Regions from separate parts of the Sinobaca sp. H24 genome, predicted to be linked through region 1. Evidence: riboswitches for the same ligand, from Rfam matches in the RefSeq annotation. Region 1 holds a riboswitch; each other region holds the start of a gene.
What was found. A riboswitch is a leader RNA that binds a small molecule or an ion and turns the genes downstream of it on or off. The one in region 1 is predicted to bind S-adenosylmethionine.
Positions count from the first base shown of each region.

Region 2: linked by a shared signal. The riboswitch ahead of MMY81_RS13590 (methionine biosynthesis PLP-dependent protein) and the one ahead of MMY81_RS08640 (homocysteine S-methyltransferase family protein) in region 1 are both predicted to bind S-adenosylmethionine.
Region 3: linked by a shared signal. The riboswitch ahead of MMY81_RS27310 (methionine ABC transporter ATP-binding protein) and the one ahead of MMY81_RS08640 (homocysteine S-methyltransferase family protein) in region 1 are both predicted to bind S-adenosylmethionine.
Region 4: linked by a shared signal. The riboswitch ahead of MMY81_RS35150 (homocysteine S-methyltransferase family protein) and the one ahead of MMY81_RS08640 (homocysteine S-methyltransferase family protein) in region 1 are both predicted to bind S-adenosylmethionine.

Region 1 covers NZ_JALBWT010000004.1:256,920-263,027, reverse strand. Annotated here, with positions in the region: gene MMY81_RS08655 (DUF1129 family protein) at 1-627, shown strand, start outside; gene MMY81_RS08650 (hypothetical protein) at 807-1,067, opposite strand; gene MMY81_RS08645 (TerC family protein) at 1,237-2,046, opposite strand; gene MMY81_RS36240 (undecaprenyl-diphosphate phosphatase) at 2,334-2,516, shown strand; gene MMY81_RS08640 (homocysteine S-methyltransferase family protein) at 3,606-4,655, opposite strand; SAM riboswitch class I at 4,770-4,871, opposite strand; gene MMY81_RS08635 (cysteine hydrolase family protein) at 5,192-5,752, shown strand; gene MMY81_RS08630 (dihydrofolate reductase family protein) at 5,975-6,108, shown strand, end outside.
Region 2 covers NZ_JALBWT010000009.1:58,495-64,602, forward strand. Annotated here, with positions in the region: partial or broken gene MMY81_RS13575 (YpdA family putative bacillithiol disulfide reductase) at 1-116, shown strand, start outside; gene MMY81_RS13580 (asparaginase) at 111-1,091, opposite strand; gene MMY81_RS13585 (PrsW family glutamic-type intramembrane protease) at 1,157-1,822, shown strand; SAM riboswitch class I at 2,076-2,182, shown strand; gene MMY81_RS13590 (methionine biosynthesis PLP-dependent protein) at 2,303-3,406, shown strand; gene MMY81_RS13595 (bifunctional homocysteine S-methyltransferase/methylenetetrahydrofolate reductase) at 3,439-5,286, shown strand; gene metH (methionine synthase) at 5,306-6,108, shown strand, end outside.
Region 3 covers NZ_JALBWT010000036.1:12,039-18,146, reverse strand. Annotated here, with positions in the region: partial or broken gene sufC (Fe-S cluster assembly ATPase SufC) at 1-316, opposite strand, end outside; gene MMY81_RS27320 (MetQ/NlpA family ABC transporter substrate-binding protein) at 560-1,399, opposite strand; gene MMY81_RS27315 (methionine ABC transporter permease) at 1,417-2,082, opposite strand; gene MMY81_RS27310 (methionine ABC transporter ATP-binding protein) at 2,075-3,103, opposite strand; SAM riboswitch class I at 3,277-3,385, opposite strand; gene MMY81_RS27305 (MFS transporter) at 3,463-4,719, opposite strand; gene gcvH (glycine cleavage system protein GcvH) at 4,871-5,254, opposite strand; gene MMY81_RS27295 (arsenate reductase family protein) at 5,282-5,641, opposite strand; gene MMY81_RS27290 (hypothetical protein) at 5,715-6,108, opposite strand, start outside.
Region 4 covers NZ_JALBWT010000006.1:59,068-65,175, reverse strand. Annotated here, with positions in the region: partial or broken gene MMY81_RS10345 (SDR family NAD(P)-dependent oxidoreductase) at 1-193, shown strand, start outside; gene MMY81_RS10340 (putative quinol monooxygenase) at 233-520, opposite strand; gene MMY81_RS10335 (DedA family protein) at 965-1,588, opposite strand; partial or broken gene MMY81_RS35150 (homocysteine S-methyltransferase family protein) at 3,278-4,312, opposite strand; SAM riboswitch class I at 4,427-4,528, opposite strand; gene MMY81_RS10320 (epoxide hydrolase family protein) at 4,989-6,108, opposite strand, start outside.

The sequences.
Region 1 (6,108 bases):
AATGTGGAAAATAAAAAAGTGTATGAAGATATGCTTGTATACGTTCGTCTTTCATTTGATAAAAGCGAAGCGGAGACCGAAGAAGTTTTAATGGAATTATTGGATCATCTTCTTATTTTGCAGGAAGAAGGAAGAGATAGCAGGGCACTGTTTGGTTCCGATCCCAAACAATATGCCAGGGAATTTGTCGGTGAACTTCCGCAGGCTGTCCCGAAAAAAGTAAGTTCTTTATTCATGATGGGGATCTGCTATTTTTTAGGTTTTTACTTGTTTACCAGTGGGTTGATTCAAACGATACTTGCCTATGGGTTTCATCATTTGGAGCAAACGAAGACTTACAGCCTGGGGACGACGATCGTTGGGCTAATAATGGGAGTGGCAGCCTTGGCGATTTTAGCGTATAGCGTCTTTCGATATAATCAGTGGTCGTGTTTTCGGCATACCTCTAAAATAAAGGAATATATATTATCTGGTTTAATGTTCGCTGTCTTGCCAGGAGTGATCGTCTTAGCAATGTATTTATGGCTGCCTTCGTTTGGCCCAACCGTAGTCTTGCCTGTCTATTGGATGGGAATAGCTGGAGTAGTTTTTCTTATCATCGCCAAACTGTTAGAAAGAAAAATATAGAATGGAAATAGTAGAAAAAACCAATTGATAGCAGGTAGGAACAAATAGTTATTTTTATTCATCCTTTTGAAATGGCGGTATGTTATAACAAGAAAACCCCTTCTCCAGAAAAGTTCTCCTGAAGAAGGGGTTTTTGATAATTCTTTCATGAACTTTTATTCGAATGAGAATCATGATATCTAGCTTCTATTTTGACGTTTTTGAATCATATAATCTGCAAAAAGTTCTCCAGTCGTTAAACTCACCACATATAATACAAGGAGGACAATAAATAACAATACAACGGCATATCCTACTATTCCGGTAGACAATATGGCAGAGTTAAACATAATTAAATACAAACTGCTGATTAGTAAAAGTATGGCTATACCTGATGCTATACGAGTTATAGTCTTAGAATCTAGTTTTTTCTTTTGATTGTTTGTGTTAAATGCATTCATGTTTGGTATCACTCCTGTTGTTTTAGGTAATTTCGATAGTAAAATGTTATTTACTTCTTATAAAGTCATAGGATGCATTTGTGGAACGCGGGTGTCGATTTAATTTGCGCGAGAATCGAATGATTTTACAGAATTAGTTATGGGGCAGCTTGACTCATAGAGGTATGCTCTATTTTTGGCTGACAAAGCTTTCTTTAAGTGCTGCCTTGTTCTGTGGTACCCCTTTATCCTTAGACAGTATCCATCCGGCTGCGGCAATACCGACCAACACGATATAGAAAGATAATTTCCATAGAGTGGATTCTGCAAAATGTTCTGGGAGCACTGCTAAGGCTGGATGAGAAAGAGTGTGAACCATCAGCTTTACCCCAACCCAGCCGACAATAGCGAATGCAGCAATTTCAAGACCAGGTCTGCTTTCCAGTAAGGTGACAAAATACCCCGCAGCAAATCGCATAATGACCACCCCGATCAGTCCACCTGTCAGAATAACAAGAAACTGCCCGCCGTCCATTCCGCCGATCATGGGCAGGTTGGTTCGGGGAAGGGTCACCGCCAGAGCGACGGCGGCGAGAATAGAATCAACCGCAAAGGCAATATCTGCTACTTCCACTTTTGCTACGGTACGCCAGAACCCTGCAGGTTTTTCTTCGCTTTCCTGTGTCTTTTTTTCCACTGCAGCTTCTTTATGGAACCAGACTTTCCGGATAATATGATGGAGCGCAATCAATAAGAGATAAAGAGCTCCAATAGCCTGTACCTGCCATACGTCAATGAGAAATGAGATAATGAATAAAGAGGCAATACGAAAAACAAACGCGCCGGCCAGGCCGTAAAATAACGCTTTTTTCCTTTGTTCCGGTGGGAGTCTTTTGACCATCACAGCGAGTACGAGCGCGTTATCAGCAGCCAGCACTCCCTCAATAAGGATCAGGACAATAAGCACCCATCCGTATTCCATCAGCAGACTAAGTTCCATGTTTATCTTCTCCTTTTTTAGATAAACCCGTTACCCTGCCGCGATAGGTTTTATTGTGAATCCACACAAAAAACCTTCACCGCTGAGGCGGTGAAGGCATAAAAAAGCCCTTTACCCGTCTCATAGGTAAAGGTCTCGCAAACAGCACAAGGCTGCCAATAAAACCGGGGATTTCTCCCGTCCTGACGATTTTATTGAAAAAGCTACTCCCCTTTTTCCAAAGGATATTAAGTTATTTCTTATAATGTATCCTTCTATTGCCTCTTTGTCAATCTTATTTATTCTGGATGGTGGACCAAGTTTTCTGGAAGCATGTTTTACTGACAGGAATGGTGCAGTGCCAGGCATTTTGGCACAGATTTTCAAGATCAAGTGTCACAATATCAAGAGACGCTCTCCATAAATTAACGCATCACACAGCAGTTGGTTTTACTTTTATGTTGGATAGAGCACTGCGGCGTGGAGTCTAATAAGAGATAAACTGAGTGAAGTTTCCGTTTTATCAATGAAGTTCCTCAAATGGAACCAGACTATTTGAGAGTAGTCTTCAGCTGATACTAAAGGGACCAAACGACAGAAACATACCCAAGTGAAAAATGAATAAGACAATAAGTATTACTGTGTACAGAAGCATAATCATAGAGGTTTTTTTTTGGCTGTCTAATACATAATATTTCACTAAAAGAAAGGAGCGGGAGAAATAGAAAACAAACGTGAAAATAATGAACATCGTTCCAAGTGGATAGGTAATCGACCGCCATGAACCCAGATAGGAATAAAAAGAAAAACTGAGATTATAAAGCAAAATACATGGAATAAAGAGTGTCAGCATATCACTGAAAATTTTTTGCGTACTTCTTTCAGTCGCAGAATAACGCCTGCTGAACCAGCGGATCACATAAAAGTTCACAAACACGGCTGGAACACTTAACACAAACAATGTTTGTCCCAAAAAAATGTACACAAATATTCCTATGCTTTCATAAACAGGAAGAAAAGTTACCATGATGATTAGGTTAACTGCATATAAGACAAAGGCAAGCAAAAGAAGAAACAGTATGAGGAGAAAGATACTGTTTTTAATCGTAAAATGATGATCCTTCTTAATATTTTTTCTGGGGGCGCTCAAGGCGTTTACAAAAAAAGCCCACATGCTTAGTTTCTTTTCAGCGGATTTTGTCATAATAGCTCCTTTTGACAGTAGATAGAAATGCTTAATTATTAAGTGAAAACTTAAAGAGTGCTTATTGATTTTTACAATCTGCTATTAGATATATTCGGCGGCTGGTATTAAATTCCTTTTTACGAAAAGACGCAGGCAAAATAAGTTTATACTCGCAAGGGTGAAGAGGAGAAACTATGCTGAATTTGCAGGTATAAGTATAGATCTAAATAAATATTCCAGTTCATTTTAGATCAATTCAAATGTGAGATATGTTGATCTGCGGCTGCAATAAAATAGCCAGCCTTTCCCATGGATAATTCCCAAGGAAAAAGCTGGCATTAGTCAAACTACCTGATTCTTATTAACTTACATAAGATATAAAATTATCTACTCTTTAGGCTTTTGAACGATAGCTTAGATTATGCTGTTTTAAAGTCTTGTCTTTACCGAACAGAAAATGTTTTTCCATATCAGGCGAGTATTGGGAATTGATGGTCTCTAGTCCAGTTGCTTCAGCAACCGCCCGTACCATAGCGGGAGAAGCACCGCAGCATAATCCGATGTAATTGACCCCGGCATTTTTCGCTTCTTTTGCCCATTCAGCCAATTCATACCGATTGTGGGACAGTGGCTCCAGTGCTGTTGGAAATGTCGTTTCTGTAGGCAGATGGCAGCTGCATCCGCCGTCCGGCAAATTGAAAAATGTTGGGTGTTCTTCGGTGGTGCGATAAGGAACAGGTAGTCCGCCTACGTAACCATCCACCTGAGCGCATATTTTTTCGAGGTATGGCTGCATAGTATCCGGTCCGCGGAAACAATTCATTCCGACGACTAGTGCGCCTTTCTCAGACAGTATTTTACAAGAGTCTTCTACGGTATAACCGTCCCGCAGTATATTTTCACCCATTAGTCCAAGCAGAATGACAGCCGGCAGTCCCTGCTTCTGGATTTCCTCCAGTGCGATTTCTGCCTCCTCATGGTAGTAAAACGTTTCGCCATGAATGTAATCAACGCCTTCTTCTTTACACCATCCGATCATCTCAGCAAACATGCCTCTGACTTTTTCTTTCGCTTCCGGGTCCTCCGGATCAAAAATATTCGTATTGGATATATTACCCGCTACCAATGCTTCTTCCGTTGGGTGTTCTTTGGCTACTTCCTTCGCTAAGCGGATCGCACTTCGGTTAAGCGGTTCCAGTAAATCTTCCTTGCCGATGATGCGCATTTTTTCTCTATGGGCGTTGTATGTGAAAGCAAGTACCACATCAGACCCCGCCTTCATAAAATCACGGTATGTTTCTTTCAGGGCTTCCGGATTTTCCAGAGCCACTTCCGGTACAAAGGAGCCTGCCTGCAAATAGCCTCTGCGCTCCAGTTCAAACAGAAACCCCTCTCCGGCAATAACCGTTCCTTCTTTAAGTCGTTGTTCTAAGCTGCGTTTCATCACAATACTCTCCTTTTTCTCTCTATTATTCTTTAATTCTCCTGGCATTCGTCTAACAAAATAACCCCCTTCTTTATTTAAGAAGGGGGTTTGACGAAATACGACAAATTGCTCTTCTTATCTTCAAGCCTGCTGCTTCTGGAATTAGCACAGTACTATTACTAGTCCGCTGCTGAAGTGTCAAAGGGCCAGTCCCTCCACTTCTCTTGATAAAATAGTTGTGTATTAAATTAGTAATATTTAGAATACAATCGCTGTTGATGAAAGTCAAGCAGAGGTAAAACATTTGTTTTCAAAACTTAAAAGTACGACCTTAGCTGGATCGCTTTGGCTGGAATGAAGTAGAAATCGTCCAAGGCTAGAAGCCCTATCGCTCCATATATTGTACTTGTTTTTGCTTTGTTATTAACTATTAGATGATGCCCATCAAAAAAGTTTTCATCAACCTCTACCTTTGTAAAACCCTTTTATCGATTTAAATTGCAATTAAGTATATGATTACCTTGTATGAAAAACTTAGCAATGGGGTGAAGTGAATGAGTACAGCTTTAATCGTTGTCGATATTCAAAATGACTATTTCCCGGGTGGCAAAATGGAATTAAGCAATCCTGAAATTGCAGCTGCGAATGCCGCTAAAGTTATTGAATGGTTTAGAGAGAACCACAACGGCCATATTTTCCATGTTCAGCATATCGCAGGCGATCCCGCTTTAGGTTTCTTTCTTCCGGATACAGAAGGGGCAGAACATCATGAAACGGTTCAGCCACTGAAAGATGAAAAAATCATCGTCAAAAACTTTCCCAACAGCTTCTTAAATACGGAATTAGAGAGTCAATTAAAAGAAAAGGGTATAACAAAGGTAGTAGTGGCAGGGATGATGACACATATGTGTATCGATGCTACTGTTCGGGCAGCTGTAGATTTAGGCTATGAAACAACGCTTATCGAAGATGCCTGCGCGACAAAAGAGTTGACGTATCAAAATAAAACCACTTCAGCCGAACAGGTTCATTATTCGTTTGTAGGCGCACTGCAGGGCATGTATGCAGAAGTGAAGTCAACCGAAGATTTCCTGCAGCAGAAAACTACCAATTAAGTAAAAATTAATAACAACGTCCGTAAAGGTCATACATGACTTTACGGACATTTTTTATGTTGTTTGTACTTTATAAATCCCATCTTTTTTTAACTTGAAAGCAATCGATTTAATTTCTTAAAAGGGTTATAGGACGCCAAAGAAGAATACATAAAGAGACGGGTTTCTCACCTTAGAGAATAGTGTTAAACGGAAGACAATGAAGAAAGTGGAGGGAAGAACATGGGAAGGGTATGCTTGGGGATGATCTTATCGGTGGATGGGTATATCAGCGACCGGGACGGGAAACTAGGAAAGCTTTACGAGAGCTTTGAACCGAATGAAGTCATTCAAGCGGAGATGGCAAAAACGGGAGC
Region 2 (6,108 bases), on a different contig from region 1:
GCGTCATCGCAGCCGGTGATAATGCTAATGAAATTTTTATTGAAAACGGCAGATGGCATGGGGAACAGATTGCCTCTCATATTAAAGAAAAAGAAAGCTGGCCTTCGTCATTATGACGGCCAGCTTTCAAATGTATTGGTAAGTTCTGTTCCGGTAATTCCTGCTTCGAGGGCAATCATTAATTTAAGCCGGGCTTTTTGGCCATTTAATCCATTTGAAAAAATAACCCCTTTGTTTTTCAGCTGCATGCCTCCACCGGCATACTCATAAGTTGCCTGGACAATGCCGCTGTAGCATCTTGATACAAGAACAACGGGGATATTCCTTGCTATAAGCGACTCGATAGCGGGCACTATAGCGGGCGGGACGTTTCCCTGGCCGAATGCTTCAATGACGAGGCCGGAAGGAGAGGCGGACTCTAACAAGTCTATCGTTTCTCTTTCCATCCCCGCATAAGCCTTGAGAAGAAATACTTTCTTCGTTAAAGAGGAAATAGAAAACTGCTCTCTAACGGAAGGACTGTGATGAAAAAGAATACCGCGCCGCGTGACGAGACCGATTGGTCCAAATTGAGGACTCTGGAATGTAGCTACATTAGAAGAGTGCGTTTTCGTTACGTTGATTGCAGAATGAACTTCATCATTCATCACAACGAGCACTCCCTTTTCTCTAGCCTGCTCAGAAGAAGCCGTTCTAATGGCAGCCAGAAAATTGTAAGGACCGTCTGCCCCTAATTCATTGCTTGAACGCATAGCACCTGTCAAAATAATTGGTATTGGGGAACGATGAAGAAGATCGAGAAAGTAGGCTGTTTCTTCAAGCGTATCCGTTCCATGCGTTATAACAATCCCATCGTACAGGCCTTCAGCTAGTTTTTCGTTAATAAAAGCAGAAAGCTCGAACATATTTTCAGGCGTAATATGAGGGGAAGGAAGATGAAAGAACGGGATCACGGTAATGTCAGCTACCTGCTTGGCTTCTTCATGCCATTGATCCAGAGGGTTTTTTTCCCCCGGCGCTACGCTTCCAGTCTGCTTGTCTTCTTTCATGGAGATTGTGCCCCCGGTATGTATTGTTAAAATCCGCTTCATAAGAATACCTCTTTTCTATTAATGGTTAGCCGGCAATTACAGAGCAGGAAAGGACGGATGCGCGAGTGTTTGCTATCATAACTGCGGCCCTGGCGCCTTCGATCGCATTTTTAAGCTACTATTATCTAACACAGGAGACAACTTCTGGTTCCTTTTACAAAACGGTCCGTACTTTTCTCTTTGGCATGCTGCTTGTTTTTCCAATTGTGACAGTGCAATATGCGCTTACAGAAGAGACAAGTACGGAGGCTTCCGTCTTCTTTCAGGCTTTTTTATATGCCGGGCTGCTCGAGGAATTTTTTAAATGGTTTATTTTGTGCGCTGCCGTTATTCCTTTTATCCGGATCCATTCTATTTACGATACGACCCTTTATGCGCTTGCTGTAGGGCTTGGTTTTGCTGCAGCAGAAAATATTCTTTACCTCGCAGCGTATGGCGTGGATATAGCCTTTGGAAGGGCATTTCTGCCGGTGGCCAGCCATGCTCTGTTTGCCTGTACTATGGGATATTATATAGGGAAAGCCTCCTTTTTGAAAGGCGCTGCCGGAAAAATGTTCTTGTTTTTAGGCCTGGCGGTCCCGTTCGTTTTACACGGCACGTACGATTTGCTATTATTAATCGACCGGCAGTACATAGTCTATTTGATGCTGCCTCTAGGGTTTCTGATATGTTGGATAGCTGTAAGAAAAGAAGAAAAGGGAAAAAGGTTTAGGCAGATGGAAGGGGAATAGACGGCCTATGATAGAGGAAAAACGATATCGCGTCGTCATACGATGCCCGAGGTGCGGGGAGAAATTTGTTCTTAAAGGAAGCAGGAAAGAAGACGGTACGATCCAAACTGGTTTTGTCCGCTGTGTCTGCGGAAATAGCAGCCGTTTATATGTAGATACTGCTCCTGAATAAATTCAACAAATTCGCACAATTTGATTGCATTTCGATCGTTAATCTTGTAAGGTTTTACTACACAACTATATAAATAAAGCTTTCTTATCCAGAGAGACGGAGGGATCAGGCCCTATGAAGTCTCAGCAACCAGCCTACACAGGTCAGGTGCTAAATCCGCCGGGCAGAAGATGTCCGAGAGATAAGAAGAGGTGCTCTTATAAATCGCAGACCTTCTTCTTACTTTTAGAGGAAGGTCTTTTAGCGGAATGATAAATTAGGATACGCAGGCAACTATATAGTAATAAGCCACAAAAAGGGTGACAATAATGGATAAGAAATTTCACATCGAAACAAATCTAGTACAAATTGGAAATAAAGAAGACCCAAGAACGGGAGCCGTAAGCGCCCCTATTCACATGTCTACTGCTTTCCGTCACGAGGGATTAGGCGAGTCGACAGGGTTTGATTACTCCCGTACCGGCAACCCTACAAGAGACATTCTGGAGCGGGCAATCGCCGGATTGGAAAATGGTGCCAAAGGGTACGCATTGAGCTCAGGAATGGCTGCTATTCAAACGCTGTTTGCCATTTTTGATAAAGATGACGAAATTCTTGCTTCCCAGGATTTATATGGAGGAACGTACCGGCTTTTTGAAGAGGGATGGAAAAACTGGGGTATTACGATTGCATATGGCGACCCGAGAAACGTAGAGGCATTTGAACAAAAGATTACCGAACGCACGAAAGCCCTTTTTATAGAAACGCCGACCAATCCATTAATGCAGGAAGCCGATATTTCTGAAATGTCAAAATTGGCCAAGAAACACGGTCTCTGGCTGATTGTGGATAACACTTTTTACACACCGATTCTGCAGCGTCCGCTCGATATGGGTGCCGATATCGTTATACACAGTGCTTCGAAGTATCTGGGCGGCCATAATGATATTATTGCCGGATTAATCGTTACAAAAGATGAGCAGTTAAGCAGCCGGATTACGGCTTTTCATAACGGGATGGGTACAATACTGTCGCCTATGGATTCCTGGCTGTTAATGAGAGGGATGAAAACATTGTCCCTGCGCATGGAAAAGCATACAGAAAACGCACGGGCAGTAGCGGAGTTTCTGGATACACATCCAAAAGTGACGGACGTATTGTACACCGGAAAAGGCGGTATGCTTTCCTTTCGGATTGAAAATGAGCAGTGGGTCGACAGCCTGCTCCGCGGTCTGAACCTTATCACATTTGCAGAAAGTCTGGGCGGTGTAGAGAGCTTCATGACATATCCGGCCACACAAACACATGCTGATGTTCCGGAGGAAGTCCGGATTGCCAACGGCGTCTGTAACCGGCTGCTCCGTTTTTCTGTAGGTATTGAAAATAAAGAAGATATAATCGCGGATTTAGGGCAGGCGCTCGACCGCCTGTAAAAGAAAATCACGAATCAGGGGAGTGGCTCGTTGTGAATTTGGCAGAGGAATATTCAAAACGCATGTTAATTGGAGACGGGGCAATGGGAACGTATCTATATGAAAAAGGATACAGCGGTTCCTATGAAGCATTAAATATATCTGAGCCCGGCCTGGTTAAAAACATCCATAAAGAATATGTAGAAGCAGGGTCGGATATTATTCAGACCAATACGTATGCAGCAAATCGTATTAAGCTTGCCAAGTATCAGCTGGAAGATAAAGCAGCTGATATAAACAGACTGGGCGTTGAAACAGCCCGGGCAGCTGCAGAAGGCAGAGCTTTTGTTTTTGCCACAATAGGCGGTATAAAGGGCCTTCAGAAAATGGAAGAAAACGATGAAGATATACGCAGCGCTTTTTCTGAACAGCTGGACGCTCTGCTGAAAGCGGAACCGGACGGCATTATTCTGGAAACGTTCTATGATCTTCAGGAAATTTTATCGGTCATTAAGCTTGCGAAAAGCAAAACAAACCTGCCGGTGATCGCCCAGGTAGCGCTCGGTGAAGTAGGCGTTATGCACAGCGGGATGCCGCTGGGAGAAGCATTTAAACAAATGACGGCGGCCGGCGCGGATGCTGTGGGAGTGAACTGCCGAATGGGGCCGTATCACATCCTGCGGTCCCTGGAAATGACACCCCTCGATGAACATACCCTTTATGCGGTACATCCAAATGCAAGTCTTCCGGATATCGATGATGGACGTTTTGTTTACCAATCAAATCCAGACTATTTTTATGAAAAAGCCCTTGATTTTCAAAACCAGGGGATTGGTATTATCGGAGGATGCTGCGGTACAACACCGGAGCACATAGCTCAAATAGCTGCAGCTGTTAAAAACACAGCTCCAAAAACGCGGACGGCGCAGGCCGTGGCTCAAAAAGCCGGACAGTTTTCTATTGTAGAACCTCCTTCATCAGAGCCCAGCCTCAGAGAGAAAGCAAAGCAATCTGTAACGGTTATTGTAGAGCTTGATCCACCCAAGAAGCTGGCCACATCCAAATTTGTAGAAGGAGCTCAGGCTTTGTATCAATCCGGTGCAGACGCTGTTACAATGGCGGATAACTCATTGGCAAGTCCACGGATTGATAATTTGGCAATGGGAGCACTCGTTAAAAGCATGACACAGGCGCGGCCGCTGCTTCACGTAGCCTGCCGCGACAGAAACCTTATCGGTCTTCAGTCCCATTTGATGGGAATTAATGCTCTCGGCATTCATGATATTCTTGCTGTAACGGGTGATCCCACGAAAGTCGGGGATTTCCCCGGAGCTACTTCTGTATATGACGCTAACTCTTTTGATTTAATTCAATTAATGAAAGAAATGAACAAAGGATTGTCCTTTTCGGGAAAGTCGCTCGGCCAAAATACCACGTTTACAGTTGGCGCGGCATTTAACCCTAACGTGCGGAATGTGGACCGTGCCGTGCAGCGCCTTGAAAAGAAAATCACTGCCGGAGCCGACTACTTTATGACGCAGCCGGTTTTTGGAGAAGGACAGTTTAAAGAAATATACGAAGCAACAAAACATATGGATGTGCCGGTATATATCGGTATCATGCCCCTGGTGAGCAGCCGGAATGCTGAATTTTTACACAATGAAGTGCCCGGCATTAAGCTGACAGATACAATCCGCCGAAGTATGGCCGATTGCGGGGAGGACCGCGGCCGGGCAGCAGAAGAAGGTATCGCAATAGCGAAAACACTGATCGACGAAGCGATGGAATATTTTAATGGCATTTATTTAATCACTCCATTCCTTCGTTATGATATTACGTGCCGTCTAACTGAATACATTAGAGAAAAAGCATCGGTACGAATAGAAGAAAAAAGCAAGTGAACAGAGTGGAGGGGATCAAATGCTTAAAACAGCAATCCAGGACAGGCTGAAAACATCTATTTTGATTTTAGATGGAGCCATGGGAACGATGCTTCAAAACGCTGATTTAACTGCAGAAGATTTTGGCGGGGAAGAATATGAAGGGTGCAACGAGTATTTAAACGTGACCGCACCTCACGTTCTTGAAAAAATCCACCGTGACTATCTGGAAGCAGGGGCGGATATTATTGAAACCAATACATTTGGAGCAACAAGTATTGTACTTGCAGACTATGATCTGCAGCATATGGCAGAAGAATTAAATATTGCGGCAGCCAAGCTGGCTAAAGATGCGGTAAGAGAAATAGAAACAGAAGACTTTCCGCGTTACGTTGCCGGAGCCATGGGACCGACGACAAAATCTCTTTCTGTAACCGGTGGAACAACATTTGAAGAGCTCACGGAAACCTATCGGGAGCAGGCCTCCGGACTGATCAAGGGAGAAGTTGATTTATTTCTGCTGGAAACAAGCCAGGACGTCAGAAACGTGAAGGCAGCTTATTTAGGTATTCAGGAGGCTCAGAAGGAGCTGGGAGTCGAACTGCCGTTAATGATTTCAGGAACGATCGAACCTATGGGAACTACGCTTGCCGGTCAGTCCATGGAGAGTTTTTATATATCAATAGAACATATGAATCCGATCGTTGTCGGGTTAAACTGCGCCACAGGACCAGAGTTTATGCGAGATCACCTTCGCTCTCTTTCTGAGCTTTCGACGACGTATGTTCACTGTTATCCGAATGCGGGACTTCCGGATGAAGAAGGACATTATCACGAATCGCC
Region 3 (6,108 bases), on a different contig from region 1:
CAGAGCGCATGAAGTCTGCATTTGTTACGCCGCTGATTTCACTTGGGTACTGCATAGCAAGGAACAAGCCGGCTTTAGCACGCTCGTCTACTTCCATTTCCAACACATCTTCGCCATCAAGAATGACGCTTCCGTGAGTAATTTCATACTTTGGGTGACCCATAATAGCAGAAGCCAATGTAGACTTACCGGTACCGTTTGGTCCCATGATGGCGTGGATTTCCCCGCCTTTTATTTCAAGGTTGAAGTGCTTAATAATTTCTGAGCCCTCAATTTCAACCGTTAGATCTTCGATTTTAAGAGTAGATGCTGACATGTAAAAAAACCTCCATTAACTTTATTTTAACCACAAAAGTGGTTTCTCATTCTCACTTTATTATCATTATTAGTTTATAACAAATGTAAACAGAGTTCAAGAAACACACTTTACTTTATCCGGACGGAATAAAAAAAGAGGGACTGCCTAAAAGCGTTCTCTTTCAGGATAGCCCCCCTTATTGTTTTTAGTATAACAAACTAGATTGCTTTGTTAAAACATAAACTGTTAAGGAATAGTATTTTATTCAGCGTTCTCGCCTTCAGCAGGCAGAACCGCGCCTTCATACTCTTCTTCAATAAATGACCTTACTTCATCAGAATGAAGAACATCCACCAATGTCTGGATTTCTTCACGCTCTTCATCACCGCTGCGTACCGCTATAATATTCGCGTAAGGATTATCCTCTGCGCTTTCAATCGCGATAGCATCTTCGCTTGGGCTCAGGTCGCTGTCGAGTGCATAGTTGGAGTTAATAAATACGGCATCGCCTTCTCCATTCTGATATGCCTGAGGTAGAGTTGCTGCTTCTACGTTGGCACTGAACTGAATGTCTTTTGGATTTTCGGCAATATCGTCCAGCGTTGCTTCGATTCCGGCATCTTCTTCCATTGTAATAACGCCTTCTTCTTCAAGCATGCTCAGGATGCGTCCGTGATCGGCTACCGAACTGCTCATGATCACTTCAGCGCCTTCAGGGAGTTCTTCAAGGCTGTCATAGTCCTGGGAATATACGCCCATTGGCTCGATGTGAATTGCTCCGGCGTTGGCAAAGTCGTAATCATTTTCTTCAATCTGTGATTCAAAGTAAGGCACGTGCTGGAAATAGTTAGCGTCAATTTCTTCTTCAGACAAAGCCTGGTTTGGCACAATATAGTCATTAAATGTTTCTATCTGCAGATCCACGCCTTCTTCTTCAAGCTGATCAGTGGCAAACTCAAGAATTTCTGCGTGAGGCACGTTGGAAGCACCTACTGTGAGCGTCGTTGGTTCTTCTTCAGAACCTGATTCTTCCCCGCCGCCTCCGCAGGCTGCTAAAGCAATTGTTAGTGATAGTGCTGGAATCATCCAAATCTTTTTCATTTTTCCATTCTCCCCTTTTATCTTTTATCAATTCTATATATAATTCTATCGCCAACCCACTGCAGGATCATAACGATCACTAAAATGGCGGCAGTTGCTACTAACGTGACATCCGGATTACTGCGCTGGTATCCTTCGCGGAAAGCGAGGTCGCCAAGTCCGCCCGCACCGATCACACCGGCCATAGCCGTATAACTCACGAGCGTGATAGCTGTAACGGTAATCCCGGATATTAATGCAGGAAGAGATTCTGGAATCAGGACTTTAAAAATAATGTGCCATTGATTGGCTCCCATTGACTGCGAAGCTTCAATCACTCCTTTATCAACTTCACGAAGCCCGATTTCCACCAGTCTCGCATAAAACGGAGCTGCTCCAATTACGAGAGCAGGAAGAGCTGCGCTCGGTCCAAGCATCGTTCCGACGATAAAAGTTGTAAATGGAACGAGCAGAATAATTAATATAATAAATGGAATGGAACGGAAGACGTTTACTATCGCTGCCGCCACCAGATGAATCGGATTATTTTCCCACATGTTTCCTTTGTCTGTCATATAAAGAATGAGGCCAAGCAGCACCCCTAAAATAAACGTAGCCAGTACGGCCAAAGCACTCATGTACAAAGTTTCTACTGTTGCCTGCCACATGTTGCCCCAGTTTACATTTTCAAGTAGTTCATTCATGAGCTGTCATCACCTCTGTCTGCACCTGCTGCTCTTTCAAATAAGACAGCGCATGGTCAAGCTGTTCCTGATTTCCTTTGAGCTGAACAAATAACGTGCCGTAGCTTCCTTCTCTTGTTTTGGACACCTTGCCCTGCAGAATATTGACCGACACGCCGCATGTCAGGATAAGATCCGTCATGATAGGCTGCTCCGCATCTTCACCAAGAAATGAAATTTTAACAATAGGACTGTCATCACCGGATTTCATTAATTCCCGAATCGCTTCCATCGTCTCTTCCGGCTCGGTAATCTGTTTTACAAATTCTTTTGTCATTTCTTCGCGGGGCTGTCTGAATACATCCAGCACCTGTCCTTCTTCTACTACTTTTCCGTTCTCCATCACGGCGACACGGTTGCATATCTTCCGGATGACGTGCATTTCATGTGTAATCAGCACAATCGTCAATCCTAGCTTTTTATTAATGTCCGTCAGCAGCTCGAGGATGGAGTCTGTTGTTTTCGGATCGAGCGCAGACGTTGCCTCATCGCAGAGCAAAACTTTCGGGTTGTTTGCAAGAGCTCTTGCAATGCCGACGCGCTGTTTCTGGCCGCCGCTCAGCTGGGCTGGATAAGCGTCCTCTCTGCCGCTGAGGCCGACAAGTTCTATTAACTCCTGCACTCTGGCATTCTTATCTTTCTTTGAATGCTTTGCTATTTCGAGTGGAAACGCTATGTTTTCCCGTACCGTTCTCGACCAGAGCAGATTAAAATGCTGAAAAATCATGCTGATTTCCTGGCGGGCTTCCCGAAGCGAAGCACCCTGCAGATCGGCCATATTTTTATCGCCAATAACAATGTTTCCCGATGTCGGTTTTTCAAGCATGTTCAGCAGACGGATAAGCGTGCTTTTTCCTGCACCGCTGTAGCCGATAATGCCAAATATTTCTCCCTCATCTATCGTTAAATCTATATTGTCTACTGCCGTTATATCTCCATTGGATGTAGAAAATATTTTCGATAGTTTTTCCAGTGCTATCATATGCCCACCCTGTTTCTTTTCTTTATTAATCTTACTTATCATACCAGATAACTTGGTCTTGGAACAGAAACTTTATTCAACTGACAAAATACCGGCACACTCTCCTTAATTTAACCACAAGAAAATACCCTTCAGCTTTTATCATCAGCAGAAAGGGCATGGTTCATTCCTTTCTCTCATCTGCCAAAGCTTACGCTTCGCAGGAATTGGCACCATTTCATTAAAAATAATGACGGTTGCCGGGCTTCAAAGGGCCAGTCCCTCCACCTCTCATGATAAGAGTGTTTCATATGTAGGTTATTAAGTACAAATCGAAGCTTAGCATGGGACCGTCCGGCTGTCAAATCATTTGTCATGCCTCATATATCACTGCTTGGAGGGACTTTTCTAAATACAATATAAAAATAGATGGAGCCTGTTAAATAGAGAGCACACGTTAACGTAAACACCCATGCCCATCCATAGTACGGCCCATATATGAGAACGATCGATGTGGATACCGGTCCCATAATCGCCCAGCCCAGCTGAAAAACCATCTGCCCTATGGAGTTTGCGAGCCCTTTAATATTATCTCCTACGCTTCTCATCATTAACGACATCTGAATCGGGTTTCCGGCGTTCATTAACGCCTGGCGGAATAAAAAGCCGATAACGGCAAACCATATATTCTGCGTGTAGGCTGTAACAAGCAGAAATGGAAGTGAGCTCAGCTGCAGGATAACTACTGCACGCACTTCCCCTACTTTCTGCACAAGCGTTGGTCCAATCATAAATGCTACAGCTGTCATCCCCTGTCCTAAAGCCAGAATCAAACCGACAATAGTATAGCTTACGTCAAAGCGGTCGGTGAAATACAAATTCAGGTATGGGATAACGAGACCGGAACCAAATCCGATAATCAGCTGAGCAACCGCAAATAGGGCTATCATTTTAATACCGGCACGATTCGTATGTAGAATTTCTTTAAAAGAGCTGGCACCTGTCTTGGTCACCGTGAGTTTGCGCTCTTCTTTTATTTTCAGTACCGGGAAGATTGCAGCAAAGCTTAAACAAGCTCCTGTCAGCAGCGTAAGTCGCAGACTTTGCAGAGCAGTCATATCAAGCAGCAAACGGGCACCGTCACTCATCAGTCCGCCCATGCCATTTCCTATTACGTTGGCCACCATAATCAATGCAAAATTAAAACTGAACAAATGAACGCGCTGTTTTTCGGTGGAATTTTCAGCCAGCAGCGGGATCGAGGAAACCTGTACAAAGGACATAAATGCCCCTGTTAGAAACGCTCCAGTTAAAAGCAGTCCCTCTATTTCCACGACCGAACGAAGAAACAAACTTACTCCAAGCATAAGGGCACCGGCCATAATAACTTTTTTCCGGCCGATACGGTCGCTTAACAAACCTGCCGGGAGAAGGGCGATCGCTGTAGCCGTTGCCTGAGCCGCGATCACCCGACCGTTTACATCGTCCAGGTAGCCGAGCTCTCTTATATAGTAGTTATACATAATCATAAAGACTCCCATGCCCATGTTGGAGAGCACAGAAGCAATCAAGAACAAACGTACATTTTTATTGTAATGCTTGAATTGATAAGCCCATTCTTTCGCAATACCTTTCATGATAAGAGTTCCCCCGTTTTATTTCGACAACCGAATTAAATTCACTCCTTTTAATATATAGAACATTGCCGAAAAAGAAAAGAGGGTTATGTATTTCTAATAAAAGAAGCCTGCCTCTATAGTAGAGGCAGGCTTCTTATGTAACCGTGATTTAGTCTTCACTCACCATTTTTTCGTAATCTTCTGCAGACATTAAGTCATCGATCTGGCTGCTGTCTGATGGTTCTACAACAATCATCCATGCTTTCTCGTAAGGAGATTCGTTTACAAATTCCGGTGAATCATCCAGATTTTCATTTACTTCAACAACCGTACCGCTGATAGGGGCATAAAGTTCGGAAACCGTTTTTACTGATTCTACGCTTCCAAAAGGTTCGTCTGCCTGAACTTCATCTCCAACTTCCGGCAGTTCAACAAATACGATGTCTCCAAGCTCGGACTGGGCAAAGTCTGTAATGCCGACTCTTGCTTTTTCTCCTTCGGTCTTTACCCACTCATGCTCCTGTGAATACTTCAATTCCTTTGGTACGCTCATTATTCATTCCTCCAGTTTTCATTATCTTTACTGTTTCCATGTTTCCTCAAACAGCGCTTCTTTAAACCCTAATGTAACCTGGCTCCCATCTGTCACGATAGGCCTTTTTATTAGCATACCATCTGAGGCGAGAATATCATATAGTTCCTCGTTGTCCGCTTCTTTTACTTTATCTTTGAGACCCATTTCGCGGTATTTTTTTCCACTAGTATTAAAAAATTTCTGGATCGGATATCCGCTGATGTGATGAAGTTTTTTTATCTCTTCTGCCGAAGGAGGAGATTCTACAATATGATGCTTTGTGAATGGCACCTCCTGCGCTTCCAGCCACTTTTCAGCTTTTTTGCAGGTGCTGCAGGCTGGATAGCTGTATATGTCTACTGCCATGCTATACCTCCTTTCTTTAATTACTAGTATAGCTTATCTTTCTTTTCGGCTCGACTCAATAAATGAACTGCTTTTAATAAGAATCCACTCTCGTATATTCTACTGTCTCCGCATCCGGAAAAGCATCAAGATTCAGGAAGTACAGATGGCCGTCCTCTCCTCCGTGGAAGGTGTGGATTCTCTCTGTCTCCCCTACTGATGCATCACCAATAATCATAACGTAATACTGATTGCCGTCCGCTCCGGTTTCCCAGGCCTGTTCGTAAAAGGTAAAGCTGTCACGGGTCCCGCCGTTACCAATACCGTATTGAATCAGCTCTTCTACCAGCTGCTCCTCCAGACTCATTGATTCCGTGTCCGGCTCAGAGGCTGTTTCTGACTCAGCAGCCGCTTCAGATGTGGAGTCTGCTGTTGATTCACTGCTCGAATTTGTTTCGTTGAGTTCGCCGTTCGATTGATTTTCATTT
Region 4 (6,108 bases), on a different contig from region 1:
TACGTATTTCGGCGATGAAAGAAACAAAAACGATAAAGAGCTAGTCGCACAGCAGGGGTACGAAGCGTTCAAGAATAAAGTAGATCACGTTGTGTGCGGGGATGAAGCGACGAAGAAAGAAGCAGAAGACAATCGAACCACGCCTGAAGAAGTGAAGGCTGCGGCTCATGCGAAAAAAGCAAAACCGCAATAATAGACAAAAAGAAGCTGCCGGTGAGCAGCTTCTTTTTAGTTATTCTACAGGTTGTACTTTATATACTTCCCGGGAAACAACGAGATTCTCTGTGTTTTCGCGGTAGGCCTGGTAATGATCAGTCTGGATGTGCTGCTGAACGGCTTCTTCATCTTTCCACTTTTCCGAAAAGATAAACACCCCGTCCTGCGCTTCTGATTCATATAATACGTACTCCAGGCAGCCGGCTTCTGCACGAGATGGAGCCACTGCCTTTTTAAGCTCTTTTCTCAAGTCTTTTTCTTTTCCAGCTTCCGCCTGCAAAAAAGCTTTAATGGTTACAGTCATGTATATTCCTCCTTTATGTGATTATTATAAGACGAAACTGCCTTTATCTGCACGACGCAGGGTTTGCTATATAAAATCTTTCACCGTGTAATACCAAGCCGGAGATAAACGATGGATTTTTTATTTATTGCGTTTTCTAATGATATAATCCGCAAAGAGTTCTCCGGTCATTAAACTAACCGCATATAATAAAAGGAGTACTATCAAAAGCAATAGAACCACGTATCCCTCTATCCCGGTATATAAGATGGTGGAGTTAAATATAATTAGATACAAGCTGCTGAGTAGTAAAAGTATAGCTGTGCCTGAGGCTATACGTGTTATGGTGTTAGAGTCCAGCTGATTCTTTTTTGCGTTAGTATTAAATGAATTCATTTTTTGATATCACTCCTGCTATTTTGTTTACTTCGAAAGTATAAATTTTATGTTTCGTATACTACCTGTTTATTTCTTCTTTCTTTCCATTTGTTTGAAATCGTTTGAAAAAAGAAACAGTACCCATAAAAGGGCTATTCCTATACAAACGTAAGCAATGGACGAATAAATATCCAAAAATTCTAAAATGTCTGTCCAGGATTCTCCAACAGCGGCTCCTAAATTTACTAAAATAATGTTCCAAATCAGAGTTCCGGCCGTTGTAAATAGCAGAAAAACGGATATATTCATTTTAGACATCCCTGCCGGAATGGAGATAAGGCTTCGAACCAACGGAATCATGCGGCAGAGGAAGATGGTCCATACACCATACTTTGTAAACCATGACTCAGCCCGCCGAATATCTTTTTTGGATATTCGAAGGCAGCGGCCGTATTTTCCCACGAGGATTTCCATACGATCTATGTCGATTAATCGCCCGATCCCATAAAGGATCAGTGCACCAAAGACCGATCCCAGGGTAGAAGCCGCCACAACACCCGGTATATGAAGAGAAGAGGTAGTCGTTGCAAAACCACCAAATGTTAAAATGATTTCGGACGGAATCGGGGGAAAAACGTTTTCCAGCGCAATAAGGAAAAAGACGCCTGCATACCCAAATTGTTCGATAAAGTCGATAATCCATTCTTCCACCACAGACTCTCCTTTAGTTTCTATTGCTCCTCTTTAAGAAGGGAAGATTGGGACTCCAAATGCAAAATGGATAATGGTAAACACTATGATCATTAAACCTAATCCGATCCCTATAACGGTCAGGGTCTCTTTTCCTGCTTGATAATCCCCTTTAGTCATTTCTCCATCCCCCGTTCCTTTTTTGTTTTTATTAAATAGTTTAAAGAGAACACAAGATATTTAATAATGTGTTTAGTATTCCTTCCATAAGTATCAAAACGATAGGCATCTATCCATATTCCATCAGCGGACTAAATTTTCACGTTTATCTTCTCCTTTTCAAGACAAACTTAGTATCCTGCCGTGATATGAATTCTGCGTATACACACAAAAAACCTTCACCGCTGAGTCGGTGAAGGTACACAAAAAAGCCTTCACCTGTCTCATAGGTAAAGGTCTCGCTAACAGCATACTGGCTGCCAATAAAACCGGGGATTTCTCCCGTACTGACGATTTTATTGAAAAGCTACTCCCCTTTTTCCAAAGGATATCAAGTTATTTCTTATAATGTACTCTTCTCTGACGAACATGTCAATCTTATTTATTCCGGCTGGTGGACCAAGTTTTCTGAAAGCATGCTTTACTTACAGGAACGGGGAGCACTTTTATAATTGAATTTCTTCAAATGGAACCAGACCATTTGAGAGCAGTCTTCAGCTGACATTAAAGGGACCAAACGACAGAAACATACCTAAGTGAAAAAGGAATAAGACAAGAAGTATTACTGTGTACAGAAGCATAATCATAGAGGTATTTTTTTGGCTGTCTGATACGTAGTATTTTACTAAATGAAAGGAGCGGCAGAAATAGAAAACAAACGTGAGAATAATGAACAACGTTCCAAGGGATAAGTAATCGACCGCCATGAACCCAGGTAGGAATAAAAAGAAAAACTGAGATTATAAAGCAATATACATAATAGAGAGTGTTACCATATCACTGAAAATTTTGCGTACTTCTTTCAGTCGCAGAGTAACGCCTGCTGAACCAGCGGATCACATAAAAGTTCACAAGCACGGCTGGAACACTTAGCACAAACAATGTTTGTCCCAAAAAAATGTACATAAATATTCCCATGTTTCATAAACAGGAAGAAAAGTTCCCATAATGATTAGGTTAACTGCATATAAGACAAAGGCAAGCAAAAGAAGGAACAATAGAGAGATACTGTTTATAATCGTTAAATGATGATCCTTCTTAATATTTTTTCTGGGAGCGCTCAAGGCGTTTACAAAAAAAGCCCACATGGTTAGTTTCTTATCAGGATTTTGTCATAATAGCTCCTTTAACTTAAATAGATATGCCTGATTGTACAGTCAAAAATAAAAAGATGGCTGATTGATTTTTTACAACCTGCTATTAGATATATTCGGCGGCTGGTATTAAATTCCTTTTTTCGAAAAGACGCAGTGAAAATAAGTTTGTACTCGTCAGGGTGAAGAGGGGAAACTATGCTGAATTTACAGGTATAAGTATAGATCTAAATAAATACTCCAGTGCATTTCTCTATCCATTCAAATGGGAGATAAGTTGATCTGCGGCAGCAATAAAATGCCAGCCTTTCCCATGGATAATTCCAAAGGACAAGCTGGCATTAGTCGTACTATCTGGTTCTAATCAACTTACATAAGATATAAAATCATCTACTCTTTAGGCTTTTGAACGATAGCTTAGGTTGTGCTGTTTTAATGTCTTGTCTTTACCGAACAGAAAATGTTTTTCCATATCAGGCGAGTATTGTGAATTGAGGTTTCCATTCCTGTTGCTTCAGCAACCGCCCGACATAGCCGGGGAAGCACCGCAGCATAATCCGATGTAATTGACCCCGATTTTTTTGCTTCTTTTGCCCATTCAGCCAATTCATACCGATTGTGGGATAGCGCTCCAGTGCCGTTGGAAATGTCGTTTCGGTCGGCAGATGGCAGCTGCATCCGCCATCAGGCAGGTTGAAAAATGTCGGATGTTCTTCGGTGGTGCGATAAGGAACGGGCAGTCCGCCTACGTAACCATCCACCTGAGCGCATATTTTTTCGAGGTATGGCTGCATCGTATCCGGTCCGCGGAAACAATTCATTCCGACGACCAGTGCGCCTTTCTCAGAAGTTTTTGCAAGAGTCTTCTACGCTATAGCCGTCCCGTAGTATATTTTCACCCATTAGTCCAAGCAGAATGACAGCCGGCAGTCCCTGCTTCTGGATTTCCTCCAGTGCGATTTCTGCCTCTCATGGTAGTAAAACGTTTCGCCATGAATGTAATCAACGCCTTCTTCTTGCACCATCCGATCATCTCAGGCAAACATGCCTCTGACTTTTTCTTTCGATTCCGGTCCTCTGGATCGAAAATATTCGTATTGGAGATATTACCCGCTACCAATGCTTCTTCCGTCGGATGTTCTTTAGCTACTTCCTTCGCTAAGCGGATCGCACTTCTGTTAGCGGTTCCAGCAAATCTTCCTTGCCGATGATGCGCATTTTTTCTCTATGGGCGTTGTAGGTGAAAGCCAGTACCACATCAGACCCCGCCTTCATGAATCACGGTATGTTCTTTTAGAGCTCCGGATTTTCCAGTGCCACTTCCGGTACAAAGGAGCCCGCTGTAAATAGCCTCTGCGCTCCAGTTCAAACAGAAACCCTCTCCGGCAATAACCGTTCCTTCTTTAAGTCGTTGTTCTAAGCTGCGTTTCATCTCCATACTCTCCTTTTTCTCTCTATTATTCTTTATTCTCCTGTCATTCGTCTAACAAAATAACCCCCTTCTTTAAATAAAGAAGGGGGTTTGACGAAATACGACAAATTGCTCTTCTTATCTTCAAGCCTGCTGCTTCTGGAATTAGCACAGTACTATTTCTAGTCCGCTGCTGAAGTGTCAAAGGGCCAGTCCCTCCACTTCTCTTGATAAAATAGTTGTGTATTAAATTAGTAATATTTAGAATACAATCGCTTTTGATGAAAGTCAATAAGAGATAATACATTTTTAAAATTTTTTAAGTATTCGATTATTCAGGATGGGGTTGTGCTATTTTTTTTCACAGGATAATCGAATATATATAAAACAAGATAGATCAATAAAAGAAATAGTGTTTTAGTGCAATCTGTTACAGAGTGGTTAGAAAAATATAACGGTTTAAGAGAAACACAAAAAGAGGGCAGGCGGTGAATTCGTGCGCTGCCTATAAAGAAGCTGCCTCACGAAATCCCTGGGATTCAGTCGCTTCCATCATGTTCTAAAAATAGGTGCAGGAGAAACGATTGATCTGTCTGCGCTGGGTTTGCCGAAGAAAAATATCCAGTAAGGAAAATCAACTAACTAGCTTTTTACGATAAAAAAATAGAACAGATTTTGCACGATCAATTTCAAGGTATTATCCATGATATTGATTAACGTTATTAAAAAAACTTCTTATTTTCTTAGCGATTAGCTCTGGCTGCTCGGTAGCCACAAAGTGTCCGCCAGTCTTTAGGTCTTCCCAGCAAATAACATTGGGAAATAACCTTTCGACATATTCTTTTGGGGGGCGTTCATGAAACTGTGTAGCATTTAGGGAAACTCCTATAGGTACTTTTGAAACGTCATTTCTCCCCGGCCACTTTGTATATTGCCCTTCATAATAATATCGATTTGAAGCATTTATCGTTTGGGTAAACCAATAAATGGAAACATTGGCGAGTAATGTTTCTTTATCAAAGTGCTTTAAAAGATCTCCGCTTGGCGGGTCTGTCCATAAATACCATTTCTCCAGTATGAACGCAGCTAAACCTATGGGAGAATCGTTTAGTGAATAGGCTATCGTTTGAGGCTTTCGTCCCAAGAAGGTGAGCATATCCAGCTTCTTCTTGATACCATTGTTTGCAATAAGTAAGGTATTCTTCTTCTGCTTCTGATAATAGAGTCTCCTCTGATATGTAAGGACTGGGATTACCGGGGAAGTAGTATGATAACCAATCAATTTTTCAGGATAATCCAGACACATTAACCCTATAATGCTGGCTCCTAAATCATAGCCATGGGCTCCAAACTTTTCATAACCTAATACATCCATTAATTTCACAAATATATCTGCAGCCTGTCGATCTTCAAAGCCAGGTTTCAATGGGGCAGAGGAGAATCCGTGCCCAGGTATAGATGGGATCACAATATCAAACGAATCCTGAGGGTCGCCGCCGAACTTTTCAGGAGTTGTTAGATAAGGAATGATATCTAACATTTCATAGACCGACCCAGGCCACCCGTGTGGAAGAAGAAGGGGCATCGGTTTAGGACCACTTCCTCGGATGTGAAGAAAATGAAGGTCTATACCATCAATCTCGACTTTGTAATTGGGATACATATTAATGTATTCCTCAACTACTCTCCAATCAAAATGATTCTGCCAGTAAGAAGCCAGCTTTCTCATGATATCCAATGGTATCCCATAGCTCCAGTGTGAATCAGGAATTTCATCAGGCCATCTAGTTAACGCTAGTCGTCTATTTAAATCTAGT